Linked DNA regions of Sagittula sp. P11. The protein of the gene in region 1 interacts with the protein of each later gene in a pairwise test. Links are inferred from orthologs where the notes say so. Each region holds a gene or a part of one and is shown on either strand. Other genes may lie near its edges. The genes, in order: CDO87_RS05225 and ssb.

The links.
Region 2: the proteins of CDO87_RS05225 (region 1) and ssb interact in binary tests that used the Escherichia coli proteins (3 or more experiments, as listed by UniProt). The link is inferred for Sagittula sp. P11 from one-to-one orthologs.

Annotation. Positions count from the first base shown.
Region 1 is NZ_CP021913.1:1,066,860-1,074,141, reverse strand. What follows is about bases 2,442-5,423. They hold CDO87_RS05225 (primosomal protein N'), read left to right. Parts: upstream 2,442-2,828; coding sequence 2,829-5,018; downstream 5,019-5,423. Other genes in these bases: CDO87_RS05220 (S49 family peptidase), read left to right, coding at 5,185-5,423; fsa (fructose-6-phosphate aldolase), read right to left, coding at 2,442-2,517. Also shown: ParA family partition ATPase, read left to right, coding at 144-782; CDO87_RS05235 (DUF6206 family protein), read left to right, coding at 829-1,698; more of fsa, read right to left, coding at 1,864-2,441; more of CDO87_RS05220, read left to right, coding at 5,424-5,982; CDO87_RS05215 (hypothetical protein), read left to right, coding at 5,979-6,173; CDO87_RS05210 (calcium/sodium antiporter), read left to right, coding at 6,175-7,122; CDO87_RS05205 (SDR family oxidoreductase), read left to right, coding at 7,134-7,282.
Region 2 is NZ_CP021913.1:4,104,100-4,111,151, forward strand. What follows is about bases 2,892-5,643. They hold ssb (single-stranded DNA-binding protein), read right to left. Parts: upstream 4,657-5,643; coding sequence 4,126-4,656; downstream 2,892-4,125. Other genes in these bases: metA (homoserine O-succinyltransferase), read right to left, coding at 2,892-3,324; CDO87_RS19805 (hypothetical protein), read left to right, coding at 3,451-4,041; CDO87_RS19815 (lytic transglycosylase domain-containing protein), read left to right, coding at 4,831-5,445; CDO87_RS19820 (hypothetical protein), read left to right, coding at 5,548-5,643. Also shown: ppk2 (polyphosphate kinase 2), read right to left, coding at 1-464; CDO87_RS19790 (L,D-transpeptidase), read left to right, coding at 592-1,413; CDO87_RS19795 (alpha/beta fold hydrolase), read right to left, coding at 1,416-2,384; more of metA, read right to left, coding at 2,404-2,891; more of CDO87_RS19820, read left to right, coding at 5,644-6,561; CDO87_RS19825 (ABC transporter ATP-binding protein), read right to left, coding at 6,732-7,052. UniProt on the Escherichia coli protein: Plays an important role in DNA replication, recombination and repair. Binds to ssDNA and to an array of partner proteins to recruit them to their sites of action during DNA metabolism. Acts as a sliding platform that migrates on DNA via reptation.

The DNA.
Region 1 (7,282 bases):
AATGTTGGTTAAGGTGCCGTAAAGGCCCGGGTGCGGGCGGTTTACCGTCGGCGCGAAGTGTCGCGGTGCCGGGACCGCGGAAGGGGCTGGAACCGGCCATGCTGCAGGTGCACAATCGCGGCAGGCTCCCGGGGGGATGGACGATGGCAGGACAAGTGATAACCGTGGCCCAGCAGAAGGGCGGATCGGGCAAGACGACGCTGGCGGCGCATCTGGCGCTGGGGTTCCGGGCCGAGGGCAAGACCGTCGGGCTGATCGACCTCGACCCGCAGGGCAGCCTGGGTCGCTGGTACATGACGCGCTTCGAGGCGGACGAATCCGCCTGCGAGCGGCTGGAATTCGCGACATCCTCGGCCTGGGGCATCTCGATGGAGGTGCGCAAGATGGTCAACGTCTGCGATGTGGTGGTGATCGACACGCCGCCGAAGGTGGACAGCGACCTGCGCCCTGCACTCCGCGTGGCGCATCTGGTCGTGGTGCCGATCTCGGTGGGGCACATGGACCTCTGGGCGACCGAAGGGGTGATGGACCTCGCCGACCGCGAGAACAAGCCGGTGCTCCTGGTGCTGAACCGCACGCGGTCGGGCACGCGCCTCGGCGCCGAGGTGATGGAGGCGGCCAGGAAGCTGGGCGCGCCGCTGGCCGACGCGGCGGTGGCGCAGCGGGTGGGCTACGCCGAGGCGATGGGCCACGGCCGTGGCGCCATGGAGACCCGGGGCCCGGCCCGCGAAGAGATCGCCGCCCTCGTCGCAGAGGTGGCGGAGCGGCTGAAACCGCGCTAAGGGCACCGGACGGCCCGCCCGGGCCAGATGACGGAGGTGCCCCCTCATGGCAGGCAAAAGCACAGGTCGCACGACCGATCACGCAGACATCCTCGCGGCGTGGCGCGCCCATGGCGAAGCGGAGGGCCAGCCGGTTTCGCGGCTGGGCTACTTCTGCGCCCCCTTCCGCCCGGCCAACGGCCCGCTGGCCGACCGGGTGATCAAGGTCTACCGCGGCCTGCCCGACCCGGCGGTGATGGACCGCCTCGCGGCCTGCCACGACGACTACGTGGCGGCGCTGCACGCCGCCCGCGTGCCGCTGCCGGAAACGGAATTCCACCTTGTCGACATGGGCGCACAGGCGCGCGTGCCGGTGATCGTGCAGGAGGCGCTCGACCCCGCCGGCCTGATGCGCCCGCTGATGCAGAGCCGCCCACTCGACGAAACCGTGCAGATGATGGAGGCGGCGGGGCAGGTCATCGCGCGCTTCTGGCACTGGGCCGAAGGCTTCGACGGGCGCATCGGTTTCCACCCCTCGATCCGCAACTTCGCCATCGTCGACGGGGAGGCGGTGTTCTTCGACACCTTCCCGCCGCTGATCCACTACAGCCGCGACGAGATGGGCAGGATGCTGCTCCAGTTCTCCGAAAAGCGGCTGATGCGCGTGGTGGGGCCGTTCCTGAAGGCGCGCGTCACCGGCATCCAGGACGAATGGTATTCGCCGGCGGAAACGCTGGTCGGGCTGGTGGGCTCGGCCTGCCGCCTGCGCCCCGACGATGCGGAGGCCTACCTCGCCTGGGGGCGGGAGTTCGTCGCGCGGGAAATGGCGCCCTGGGCCGGGGAGGCTCTGCCGGGTCTGCAGGACGCGCCGCGCCTGCCGGGATACTGGACGGGGTTCCGCAAGATCCTCGGCCTGCAGGGCGAACCCAACGTCTGAGCCCCGGGCACGCCGCCCGCCCTTCATCTTGGCCGAAATACCTCGGGGTCCGGGGCAGCGCCCCGGTCCGCGCGTTCCGCAAGGAAAAAGGGTGGCGCAAAGCCCCACCCTACATGTCGTCGCGACGGTCCCGCAGGGCGGGGCGCCGCCCCGCCCGCGAGGGCGTCAGACGATCTTGATGCCCGCGTCCGCGGCGTCCTTGACGAACTGCGCGAGACCCTTGTCGGTCAGGATGTGGTTCGCCATGGCCTTGATCACCGCCGGCGGGGCGGTGGCCACGTCTGCGCCGATCTTGGCGGCGTCGCTCATGTGGTTGGCGGTGCGGATCGACGCGGCGAGGATCTGCGTCTCGAACCCGTAGTTGTCGTAGATCTCGCGGATGTCGGCGATCAGCTCCATCCCGTCGAGGTTCAGGTCGTCGAGACGGCCGATGAACGGCGAGATGAAGGTCGCGCCGGCCTTGGCCGCCAGCAGCGCCTGGTTGGCGGAGAAGCAGAGCGTCACATTGACCATGCGGCCCTCGTCCGACAGCGTCTTGCAGGCCTTCAGGCCGTCCCAGGTCAGCGGCACCTTCACGGCGATGTTCTCGGCGATCTCGGCCAGGCGGCGGCCTTCGGCGATCATCGCGTCGGCCTCGGTGGCGACGACTTCGGCCGAGACGGGGCCGGAGACGAGGTCGCAGATTTCCTTCGTCACCTCGAGGATGTCGCGGCCGGATTTCTTGATGAGGGAGGGGTTGGTGGTCACGCCGTCGACCATGCCGAGGTCGTTCAGTTCCCGGATGGCGTCGATGTCGGCGGTGTCTACGAAGAATTTCATGATCGGTCCCCTTGCGCGGCCTGATGAGAGTCCCGCGTGTCTTACCCCATGACGGGCGCCTCCGAAAGAGTTAGGTTTGCGCTAACGGAATGCCGCCGGATCCTTGCAGACCGGCAGGAGGGCCGATGCTGTGTGTCCCGGCGACGTCACCGGGGGCAAAAGCCGGGTCGCGCCGGGTCTCGGCGCGGTCCCCGGACAAGCGTTGCAGGGGTCGCCGCCCCGCCTCGTCGGGCAGTCGGCAAGACCTTCCGCTGTGCGGTTGGCAGGCGCGGGTTATTGCGGTGGCCCCCGGTTTGCGCCATCTGTCGGGCATGCAGGAGTTCTTCGAACAGGGCGCGCGCGTCGGCGTGCTGACGGCGCAGCCGCTGGACCGGCTGCTGGATTACCGCGCGCCCGAGGGCGGCTGTTTCCTTGGTGCCTATGTCGAGGTGCCGCTGGGCCCGCGCAAGGTGCTGGGCGTGGTCTGGGGGCCGGGCGAGGGCCAGTTCGACGCCGCCAAGCTGCGCAGCGTGATCCGGGTGCTCGACGCGGCGCCGATGCGGGCCGAGATGCGCGCCTTCCTCGAAAAGGCCGGGGCCTACACGCTGACGCCGATGCCCGCGATGCTGCGGCTGGCGACCCGCGCGCCGGGGCTGGGCGACGGGCCGTCGATGCGCAAGGTCTACCGCCGGGGCGAGGGCGAGCCGGAGCGCATGACCGACGCCCGGCGGCGGGTGATCGCGGCCTCGGAAGAGCTGGGCGGCCTCGCGCTGACGCTGGGCGAGCTGGCGGAGGCGGCGGGCGTGACCTCTTCGGTGGTGAAGGGGCTGGTGAAGAGCGGCGCCATCCGCGAGGAGGAAAGCCCGCGCGACACGGCCTTCCCCGCGCTCGACCCCGACTATGGCGGCAAGGACCTGACAGAGGACCAGGCGGCGGCGGCGGATGTCCTGCGCGACGGTCAGCGGGCAGGCACATACGGCACCGTGCTGCTTAAGGGGGTGACCGGTTCCGGCAAGACGGAGGTCTACCTCGAAGCGGTCGCCGAATGCCTGCGGCAGGGGCGGCAGGCGCTGGTCCTTCTGCCGGAGATCGCGCTTTCGGCGGAGTTCCTCGCCCGGGTGGAGGCCCGCTTCGGCGCGCGGCCCGCGGAGTGGCATTCCGGCGTGACCATGACGGAGCGGCGCCGCGTCTGGCGTATGGTCGGCGAGGGCCGCGCGCAGATGGTGGTTGGCGCGCGCTCGGCCTTGTTCCTGCCGTTCCAGCGGCTTGGGCTGATCGTCGTCGACGAGGAACACGACACTTCCTACAAGCAGGAGGACGGTGTCCTCTACAACGCGCGGGACATGGCGGTGCTGCGGGCCTCCATCCTCGGCGCGCAGGTGGTGCTGGCCTCCGCCACGCCGAGCCTCGAAAGCTGGGCCAATGCGGATGCGGGCAAGTACCGGCGGCTGGTCCTGACCTCGCGCTTCGGCGAGGCGGTGCTGCCGGAGATGCGTACCATCGACATGCGGCGGCAGGAGGTGCCCTCGAACCGCTGGATCTCGCCCGCGCTGGCCGCGGCGGTGAATGCGCGGATGGAACGGGGAGAGCAGGCGCTTCTGTTCCTCAACCGCCGTGGCTATGCGCCGGTGACGCTCTGCCGGGCCTGCGGGCAGCAGATCGGCTGCGACCACTGCGATGCGCGGATGGTGGAGCACCGTTTTCTCAAGCGGCTGGTCTGCCACCAGTGCGGCGAGACGAAGCCCATGCCGGAGGTCTGCCCGTCCTGCGGCGCGGAGGACAAGCTGGCCGCGGTCGGCCCCGGTGTCGAACGGCTGGCTGAGGAAGCGCAGGCGCAGTTCCCCGAGGCGCGGATCGCGGTGCTGTCCTCGGACCTTTACGGCACGGCGCGCGAGCTGAAGGCGCAGATCGAGGGGATCGCGGCGGGCGGCGCGGACATCATCATCGGCACGCAACTTGTGGCGAAGGGGCACAACTTCCCGCTGCTGACGCTGGTGGGGGTGATCGACGCGGACCTCGGGCTGCAGGGGTCGGACCTGCGCGCGGCCGAGCGGACCTTCCAGCTCATGCGGCAGGTTGCGGGGCGCGCCGGGCGGGCGGAGAAGCGCGGCGAGGCGCTGTTGCAGACCTACCAGCCGGAGCACCCGGTGATCCGCTCGATTCTTGCCGGTGACGAGGAGGCGTTCTGGAGCGCGGAGGCCGACGAGCGCCGGCTGGGCGGGATGCCCCCCTTCGGACGGCTGGCGGGGATCATCCTGTCGGGGCCGGACGTGCAGGAGGTCTTCGACCTCGGCAACTGGCTGGCGCGCAACGACGGCGCGCTGCGGCGGGTGGGGGCACAGGTCTTCGGTCCCGCGCCCGCGCCCATCGCCCGGGTCCGGGGGCGGCACCGCGTGCGTCTGCTGGTGCGGGCCGAGAAGGGCGTGGCGCTGCAGGGCGCGCTGGCCGACTGGGTGCGCCCGGTGAAGCTGAAGGGCGACCTGCGGCTGGCCATCGATATCGACCCGCAGTCGTTCTTCTGACCGGCTTCTGACCGCGGCCGCCCGTTGCCCCCCCCCGCCTTTTCCGCTGGGGAAGGGCAGGCGGGCGCATCCATTAGGCGATCAGGGCGCATAAACCTGTGGTTTCCCCGGTGTTCTTGGGTCGGCCGTCTTGTCTGACTTCTTCGCGGCCTCTACATGCCTTTGCATGAAACGATGGATCCCTTTCGTGAAGAGCCGGCCACGGGTGTCGGTCGTGCGCCTGCAAGGCGCGATTTCCGTTCCCGCCAGAGGCAACCTGAGCGACAGGACCGCAGCCCCCCTGCTGGAGAAGGCCTTCCGGTCGAAACCGCAGGCCGTGGCGCTTGAAATCAACTCTCCGGGCGGGTCGCCCGTGCAGTCCTCGCTGATCGGGGCGCGCATCCGCCGCCTGTCCGAGCAGCACAACATTCCCGTCTATGCCTTCGTCGAGGACGTTGCGGCCTCCGGCGGCTACTGGATCGCCTCTGCCGCGGACGAGATCTGGGCCGACGCGAGCAGCATCCTCGGCTCGATCGGGGTGATCTCCTCGGGGTTCGGGGCGCATGTCTTCCTGCAGCGGCAGGGGATCGAGCGCCGGGTGCACACGGCGGGCAAGTCGAAGTCGATGATGGACCCGTTCCGCCCCGAGACCGAAGAGGACGTGGCCCGTCTGAACCGGCTGCTGGGGCAGTTGCACGACACCTTCATCAACCAGATCCGGGCCCGGCGCGGCGAGAAGCTGGCGTCGAACCCCGACCTCTTCACCGGCGAAATCTGGGTGGGGCAGGCGGCGGTCGACCAGGGTCTGGCCGACGGCATCGGGCACCTCGTGCCGGTGATGAAGCAGCGCTTCGGCGACAAGGTGCGCTTCAAGCGGTACGAGGCCAGGCGGCCCCTGCTGCCGCGCGTGGGCGTCCAGATCGCCCAGGGCGCGTTGAGTGAGATCGAGGAGCGTGCCGACTATGCACGGTTCGGCCTCTCGTGATCGCAAAGATCGTCCTCCTGTTCCTGCTGGTCATGGGCCTTCTGGGCGTGTTCGGCAAATGGCGCATGCCGGGGGCGAAGAAGATCGGACAGTTGCGCAAGAAGGCGATGCTGAGCGCCAAGAAGTGCCCGCACTGCGGGGGCTACAGCATCGGCGACGCCCCCTGCGCCTGCCGGAAAGGTAAAGGCTGACATGGTATTCCTCTATGCCCTGCTGGGCTTGCTGATCCTGCTTCTGGCGGGCGACGCTTTGGTCAAGGGCGCGGTCAACCTGTCCCTGCGCGTGGGCATCCCCGCGCTGATCGTCAGCCTGACGATCGTCGCCTTCGGGACGTCCGCGCCGGAGATGCTGATCTCCGTGCAGGCGGCGATGCGCAACGTGCCGGGCATCGCACTGGGCAACGTGATCGGCTCCAACACGGCCAACGTGCTGATGGTGCTGGGCATTCCTGCACTGATCACGGTGATGCACACCTCTGCCCACGACACCCGCAAGAGCTATGTGCAGATGCTTTGCGCGTCGGTGCTGTTCATCGGGCTGGCGGTGCGCGAGGTCTTCGACTGGAAGTCGGGGATCGTGCTGCTGGCGGTGCTGGCGTGGATCCTCGCCGATCAGATCAAGGACGCGCTGGCGCACCGGCGGGCGGGCGAGCTCGACGAGGAACTGGAAGAACCGGAAGGCGCGGACCCGGACATGCCGTGGTGGAAGATCGCCTTCTACATCGTGCTGGGCCTGATCGGCCTGCCGCTGGGGGCGGACCTGCTGGTCGACAGCGCGACCGAGATCGCGCGCATGTTCGACGTTTCCGACGAGGTGATCGGCCTGACGCTGGTCGCGGTCGGGACCTCGCTGCCGGAACTGGCGACCACCGTCATGGCGGCGCTGCGGCGGCAGGCGGACGTGGCCCTGGGCAACGTGATCGGGTCGAACATGTTCAACCTGCTGGCCATCATCGGCGTGGCCTCGATGATCGCACCCATGCCGTTCGAGCTGCCGGAGCTGACCTTTGACCTTGCGGTGATGCTGGGCGCCTCGTTGCTGCTGTTGCCCTTCGTGTTCCTCAAACGCGACCTGAACCGGATGTGGGGTGTCATCTTGTCCGCGCTCTACGTGGGCTATGTCATCCTCGTGATCGTCTGAACGGAGGCCTGATGTCTGAACAGGGAAAACGTGCGCTTGTGACAGGCGGCGCGCGGCGGCTGGGGCGCGACATGGCGCTGACGCTTGCGCAACAGGGATACGATGTGGCGGTGCACTACGGCGGGTCCGCCGATGCCGCCGAGGAGACCGCAGCGGAGAT
Region 2 (7,052 bases), 3.0 Mb from region 1 along the record:
CAGAAACCGAAGACATGTTCCACGACGCCGCGGTTGTACCAAGAGCGGTCGAAGAACACGATCTCGCCGGCAGCGGGAAGGTGATCCACGTAGCGCTGGAAATACCATTGCGTCGCCTCCCGGTCGGTCGGCTTGGGAAGCGCCACGACACGGGCACCGCGCGGGTTCAGGTTCATGCGGAAGCGGGCGATGGTGCCACCCTTGCCGGCCGCGTCGCGGCCCTCGAAGACCATGGCGATCCGGTGGCCTTCCTGCTTGGCCCACGCCTGCATCTTGACCAGTTCGATCTGCAGCGCCTCGAGCTCTTTGTCGTAGTCCTTGCCGGACATCTGTTCGGTGTAAGGATAGCCCGCGTCGAGAATGTCGTTCTTGTCGGCGGAGGCGATGGCCGCCCGCACGTCCTTTGGTGCATCGTTTTCGGCGTATCGTGTGATGGCACCGTCGAAAGGCAGGTCTTGGGGCATGATTTCCGTCCGTTTGATTGTCGTGAGTATGGCTTTGTGTGCCGTTGATGGCAAACCGCTGCCGAGCGGCGGAACAATCGAGCCGGACGAACCGTTTGCCTTTCGAAGAATACTGGAAAGGCATCTCATGATATCGCAAGTCCCCAAACCGGTCGCCGGGCTGGTTCTTCTCGCGCTTGTGGCAGCCTGTGCGCGTCCGCTTCCCCCGGTCTCGGACGTGTCCGAGGCGCAACCGCAAGCGGTGCCCAACGTGGCCATGACCGAAAACGGCTACCTGGCGGAGGTGGAGGTGCTGCCTCCCGAGCCGCCGCGCAAGCGTCCGCTGCAGCCCGAGACGCGGTCCATGTACATGTCGACCCAAGACAACGGCATGACCATTCCCGCGGTGCCGGAGAAATACCTCAGCGAGGAAAAGAAGCGCCAGCTGGTGGATTACTACGCGCCGTATCCGGCCGGCACGATCATCGTCGATCCGGGCGCCACGAAGCTGTATCACCTGCAGGGCAACGATCAGGCCATGCAGTACACCGTGGCGGTCGGTGCCGCGGGACGCGCGTTCAATGGCGAGGCGAAGGTGGCCTACCAGCGCGACTGGCCGCGGTGGACCCCGACGCAGAACATGATCAAGCGCGAACCCGAGGTCTACAACCAGTTCAAGGACGGCATGGAAGGCGGGCTGGACAATCCGCTGGGCGCCCGGGCCCTGTACCTGTACCGGAACGGCAAGGACACGCTCTACCGCATTCACGGCACGCGCAGCCCTGCCTCCATCGGGCATGCGGTATCATCGGGCTGTATCCGGCTGTTCAATCAGGACATCATCCACCTTGCGGATCAGGTGAAGAACGGCGCGCGGGTGATCGTGCTGAACGAGAGCGAGACGGGCAAGTACCTGCGCGCGCCGTCCGACGTGGTGCAACTGGCCGAGGATGTGCTCGACGCGGGCTGAGGTCAGTCGTCGCCGCGATCCCGGGCGCGCTCGTGGGCGCGCCGGATCGCCTCCACCACCGCGCCTTCGCGGACGTGGTGGGGCATGTGGCCGACGCCCTCCAGCACCGTCAGCCGGGCATGGGGCAGACGGTCCGCCAGCGGTTCGGAGTGGATGCCAAGCCCCACCGTGTCGTCCGCCGTGCCGTGCACCAGCTCCACCGGCATGACGGACAGCTTGTCATAGCGCGGCTCCAGCTCTGTGATCTGGTCGAGCAGACCCGCGCGGTGCAGCGCGTTGGCCTTCAGCGCCGTGCGCCGGATCGTCAGAGGCGCGCCGATGTGGCGGTCGTAGCCTGGCGGCATGTCCTGCGGATCGAAGACGGTTTCCACCACGCCCTGCACGTAGCTCGACGGGACCCAGGCCGCCTCGAACGGGATGGCGAGGGCGCCGAGGATCGGGTGCGAATTCACCTTGTAGAGCCGTGACATGCCGCCGTCCCATGGGTGGGACGGGCTGGCGGTCAACACGAGGGCCGAGACGGTTTCGGGGAATTCCACGGCCCAGGCCAGCGCGACGGAGCCGCCGTAGCTCTGGCCCATGAGGACGGGCTTTTCCAACCCCAGCGCCCGGGTGGCGGCAGAGAGCAGCGCGGCCTGTTCCACGATGGTTTCGCCGGCGTCGTGCAGCCGGTCGGTATACCCCATGCCGGGACGGTCGAAGGCGGTGACGCGGAAGTCCTGCGCCAGCCGGTCGACCAGCGAAAAGGTCATGTCGCGCAGGTTTCCGGACATACCGTGGATCAGGACGACGTCCGGGCCTTCGCCCTTGGTCACGTAGTGGACGCGTGTCGTGCCGACCTCGACGAACTGGCCGGAGGGGGGGAAGGCGGCCTCTGCCGCGCGTTCGCGCAGACCGGCGCGCAGGTGGCTCAGCCCCCAGGCCGCGGCCCCGAACGCCAGAACGTATGCAGCCCACATCAGCGGTTTCACCTGTCCTCCGTCGTGTCGTTCATGACCCGATGGAGGATAGCTCGTAAGGTGTCGACTGGTAGATCTGGTTGATCCAGTTGCCGTAAAGAAGATGTGCGTGGCTGCGCCAGCGGTTCTGCGGCGTCAGCGCCGGATCGTCGCCCGGATAGTAATTCGCGGGCACGTTGATCGGTTTCCCGGCGGCGATGTCGCGGTCGTACTCTTCCTTCAGGGTGCCGGAATCGTATTCCAGGTGGTTGAAGATGTAGAGCGCGCGGTGCGCCGGGTCCTCGACGAGGCAGGGGCCGGTCGTCTCGCTGTCGATCAGGATCGGCAGGCCCGCGGCGGTGATCTCGGCGCGGTTCATCTCGGTCCAGCGGGAGACGGGGATGACCATGTCGTCAGAGAACCCGTTCAGGTAAGGCGAGGTCGGCGCGCGGTTGATGTGCCGCACGGCGCCGAAGGCCTTGGCGTCCAGCATGTGCTTGGGCACGCCATGGAAATGGTAGACCATCGCCATCCCGCCCCAGCACACGCCGAAGGTGGAATGCACATGGGTCTGCGTCCAGTCGAATACCTGCGTCAGTTCCTCCCAGTACGTGACCTCCTCGAAGGGCAGGTGCTCGATCGGGGCGCCGGTGATGATGAGACCGTCCAGCTTTTCGCCGGAGTCGGCCACCTCGGCGAAGGGGCGGTAGAAAGCCTCCATGTGCTCGGCGGCGGTGTTCTTGGTCTGGTGCTCGGTCATGCGGATCAGCTGGAAGTCGATCTGCAACGGCGTCGCCCCGATCAGGCGGGCGAACTGGTTCTCCGTCTGGATCTTCTTCGGCATCAGGTTCAGCAGCCCGATCCGCAGCGGCCGGATGTCCTGCCGCGCGGCCTGTTCCTCGGACATGACCATGACGCCCTCGCGCGTGAGCACGTCGAAGGCGGGAAGGTCCGAGGGCAGGCGGATGGGCATGGGTCTGTTTCCTGAGGGTGATTGCGAGGGGCAGACATAGGCCAAGCCTTGCCGCCGAACAAGGGTTGCGCCGACTCGGGGGCTGTGGCCGTAATTCTCAGGACCATTTTTCTGGAGGGCATTTGAATGAAGTCTATTGCAGCGGCGTTTTCCATGGCGTTGGCTGTCCTGTCCGGCGGGGCGGTGGCGCAGACGAATTCCTGCATGGGCAACTGCCTGGCGAGCGAGGGGGACACCCCTGGCTACCACGCCTGCATCCGGCGCCTGTGCAATGCCAACCATGTCCAGCCCTCGACCCACATCCCGACGTGGAACGGCGGGGCGATCCAGGACGGTGCGATCCTCTGGGCGGGGATCGACACGCAGAACGGTCAGTCGGGGCTCTATTACTTCTGTCAGCAGGGCGGTATCAGCGATCTGCTGATCCCCGGCACGCCACCGGGCCAGCAGACCTTCTACCTGACGGTGGACGGCCAGACCTTCGAAAAGACGTTCCGCACGATCAGCAACGGGGTCACGGCGACGGTCGTGCCCGAAGAGCCGCTGATGCGCGCGATGCGCGGCGGCAAGGGCGTGGTGATCGAAAGCCAGCGCGGCGGCATGGTCATGGGTCTTCCGCTCATCAACGCCGAGGAGGCGCTGGAAAGCGCGCTGGTCGGGTGCGGCTTCATGGAGCCGGACGAGCGCCCGCTGGGGGCGGGGGAGCGTCAGGACTGACAGGACGCGCCGTACAGGAATGAGCGCAAAAAAAAACCGCCGCAGGATGTGCGGCGGTTTGTGTTTGCAGTACCCGGGACTGACTCAGAACGGGATCTCGTCGTCCAGATCGCGGGACGGCGCGCGGGAGGGGCCGGAACCGCCACCGGCGCTGCCACTGCCGCCGCGGTCGTCGTAACCGCGGTCGTCGTAGCCGCCGCCACCGTAGCTGTCGCCACCGCCGCCGAACGAGCCGGCGCCACCACCACCGCTGCCGCCATCGCTGCGGCCGTCGAGCAGGGTCAGCTCGCCACGGTAGGGGCGCAGCACGACCTCGGTCGAATAGCGGTCCTGACCAGACTGGTCCTGCCACTTGCGCGTTTCAAGCTGGCCCTCGATGTAGACCTTCGAACCCTTGCGCAGGTATTGCTCGGCGATCCGGGCCAGCGGCTCGGAGAAGATCGCGACCGAATGCCATTCCGTGCGTTCGCGGCGCTCGCCCGTATTGCGGTCCTTCCAGTTCTCTGACGTGGCGATCCGCAGGTTGCAGACCTTGCCCCCGTTCTGGAAGGTACGCACTTCCGGGTCGCGCCCGAGATTGCCCACGAGGATCACCTTGTTGACGGAACCGGCCATGTTTCTCCCTCTCGAAACCTAGAATCGCATCGGCGAATGTCTGCCGTTTCTACACGCGGTGCAAAGGGGGGGCAAACAGAGCGGACCACAGGGGTTCCGATTGAGCGATTTTTGGGTATAGTCCCGCGCAAAGACCAACAGAACAACACGGCGGCAACGAACAAGGGACGGACCATGGCGGGGGCACGCTTGGCAGTCGGCCTGAGCATTTTCCTGGCGATCACAGCCGGAAGTGCAGGGGCCGAGATCATTTCGACCAAGAACCGCGCGAACCTTTTCTCCTCGCAGACGGGAGTTTTGGACAGTCGCGCAGCGCAACAATACAAGAGCTCGGTGCGGCTTCAGCCGCCGAAGGTGGTGACGCCCACCAAGTGGGGTGTCGAAGGTGCCGAGAACGGCGCCGTCCCGAAATACCGGGGCCGCTACAACGGCGAATACGCAGTGCTCGCACGCGTCGCGGCGCAGAAACACGGCGTTCCCGAGGACCTTTTCCTGCGGCTCGTGATGCAGGAATCGCGTTTCAACCCGAAGGCCCTGTCGCACAAGGGCGCCATCGGACTGGCGCAGCTGATGCCCGCCACGGCCAAGGCGCTTGGCGTCGACCCGCACAACCCGGCGGAAAACCTCGACGGTGGCGCGCGCTACCTCAAGATCCAGTACCGCAAGTTCGGATCGTGGCGACTGGCGCTTGCGGCCTACAACGCGGGTCCCGGGGCGGTCGAAAAGCACAAGGGCGTGCCGCCCTACCGCGAGACGAAGAACTACGTGAAGGTGATCTGGGGCAGCTGACCCCGGACCTTCCGTGCGTCGAAACCGTCGCGCCTTAATCCCGGATTATTGCTTTGGTGGCACCCTGCCGCGCTAAGAGCGGTGGCAAGGGATATGAGGGCTATGGGCCGCGCGGAGATCGGCAGGCGGACGGGCAAGGCCGTGCAGGGCGCGCGGCTGTTCGTCGTGGCCGCCGTGATCTTGCTGATGGTGCTCATGCCCGGCGTGGCCAGGGCAGAGGCATGCAAGCTGCCCGCGGAACTTCTGTCGCTGGCCCGGACACTCGCTGCCCTCCCGCAGAAGCAGCGAACGATCGACCAGCTTGTGGCGGAACGCATTGCCTCACAGATGGACGGGCTGTCGGAATTCTCGATTCTCAATGACCTGCAGCGCAATCGACTTGGCGGGCTCAGCGGCATCGCGCTGGAGCTGATGGCAGAGGGGGAGCGGCTTTCTTACACCTCGGCGCCTTACGACCCCCGACACCTGCGCGCGATGCTGGCGGAGTTCGAACATCAGTCGACACTGGCCTGCAACAGTGCCGGCCAGCACAGCCAGGCCGACGCGCCTGAAACCTTTCAGGAGGCGGTCACCGAAGGCCGGATCGACTGGGAAGAGGTCGAGAAGATGCTGGAGGAGAACAAGGTCGTCAGCGGCGGTGCCGTGCTCGCCCTCATGGTGGTCTTCATCGCGCTGCTGTTCGGGATGGACCTTGCCGTCCGCTGGGCCTTTGCGCTTGTCTACAACCGGCGCGCCTGCCGAGTCGGTGCCACCCTGATCTTCGGCGAGGAGGAGGCGCACGGCCTGATCCTGACACTCGGACGGGGCGGTTTCCGCTTCCATCCCGATGACATGGACGCGCTCAGGGACGGGGGCGCCGAAGGCGGTGTGCCGTTCCAGTTGCGTGTCGGAACGCACGCCCCGTTCGAAGGCCGGATGAGCGTGGTCCGCGATCTTGTCGTCGATTGCCGGTTCGACACGCCCCTGACCCTGCGCCAGCAGGCCGAGGTTCTCGCGCTCTCGTCAATCTCTCCGTATTACGTCCGCACATCCCACGACGGCGGGGAAGAGCGCACCCTGTCACTTGCGCGGCAGGAGCAAGGGCCGCCTGTGCCTGCGCCGAACGCGAAGCCTTAGGCGACACGAGACCCTTGCCAGAGGGGAGAGGCCGGAGGTGTTGCAACCCCACCCGCAGCTATCCGAAGACCAAAGCCATAAGGCCGCGCTAAAACCATGTGCCCCGCACCCACCGGCGAAGCCAATCCGACCGGCGCGCACCCTTTCGCCTCCGTCGCGCGACCGACCGCCTATTCCGCCGCGACGGTGATCACTGGCTCCATGCCCGCCAGGTCCGCGTCAGGCAGATGGCATTTCACCTGGTGCCCTTCGGCAAGTATCCTGACCGGCGGCACCTCGCGTTCGCAAAGGTCCCCGGCCACCTTCGACTTCCACCGGCATCGTGTCTGGAACGGGCATCCGGGCGGCGGGTTCATCGCGGAAGGCACGTCGCCTTCGAGGACGATGTGTTTCTTCTTGACCGAGGTGTCGGCGATGGGCACCGCCGACAGCAGCGCCTCCGTGTAGGGATGGTAGGGCGGGGCAAAGACCTGGTCGGTCGTGCCCAGTTC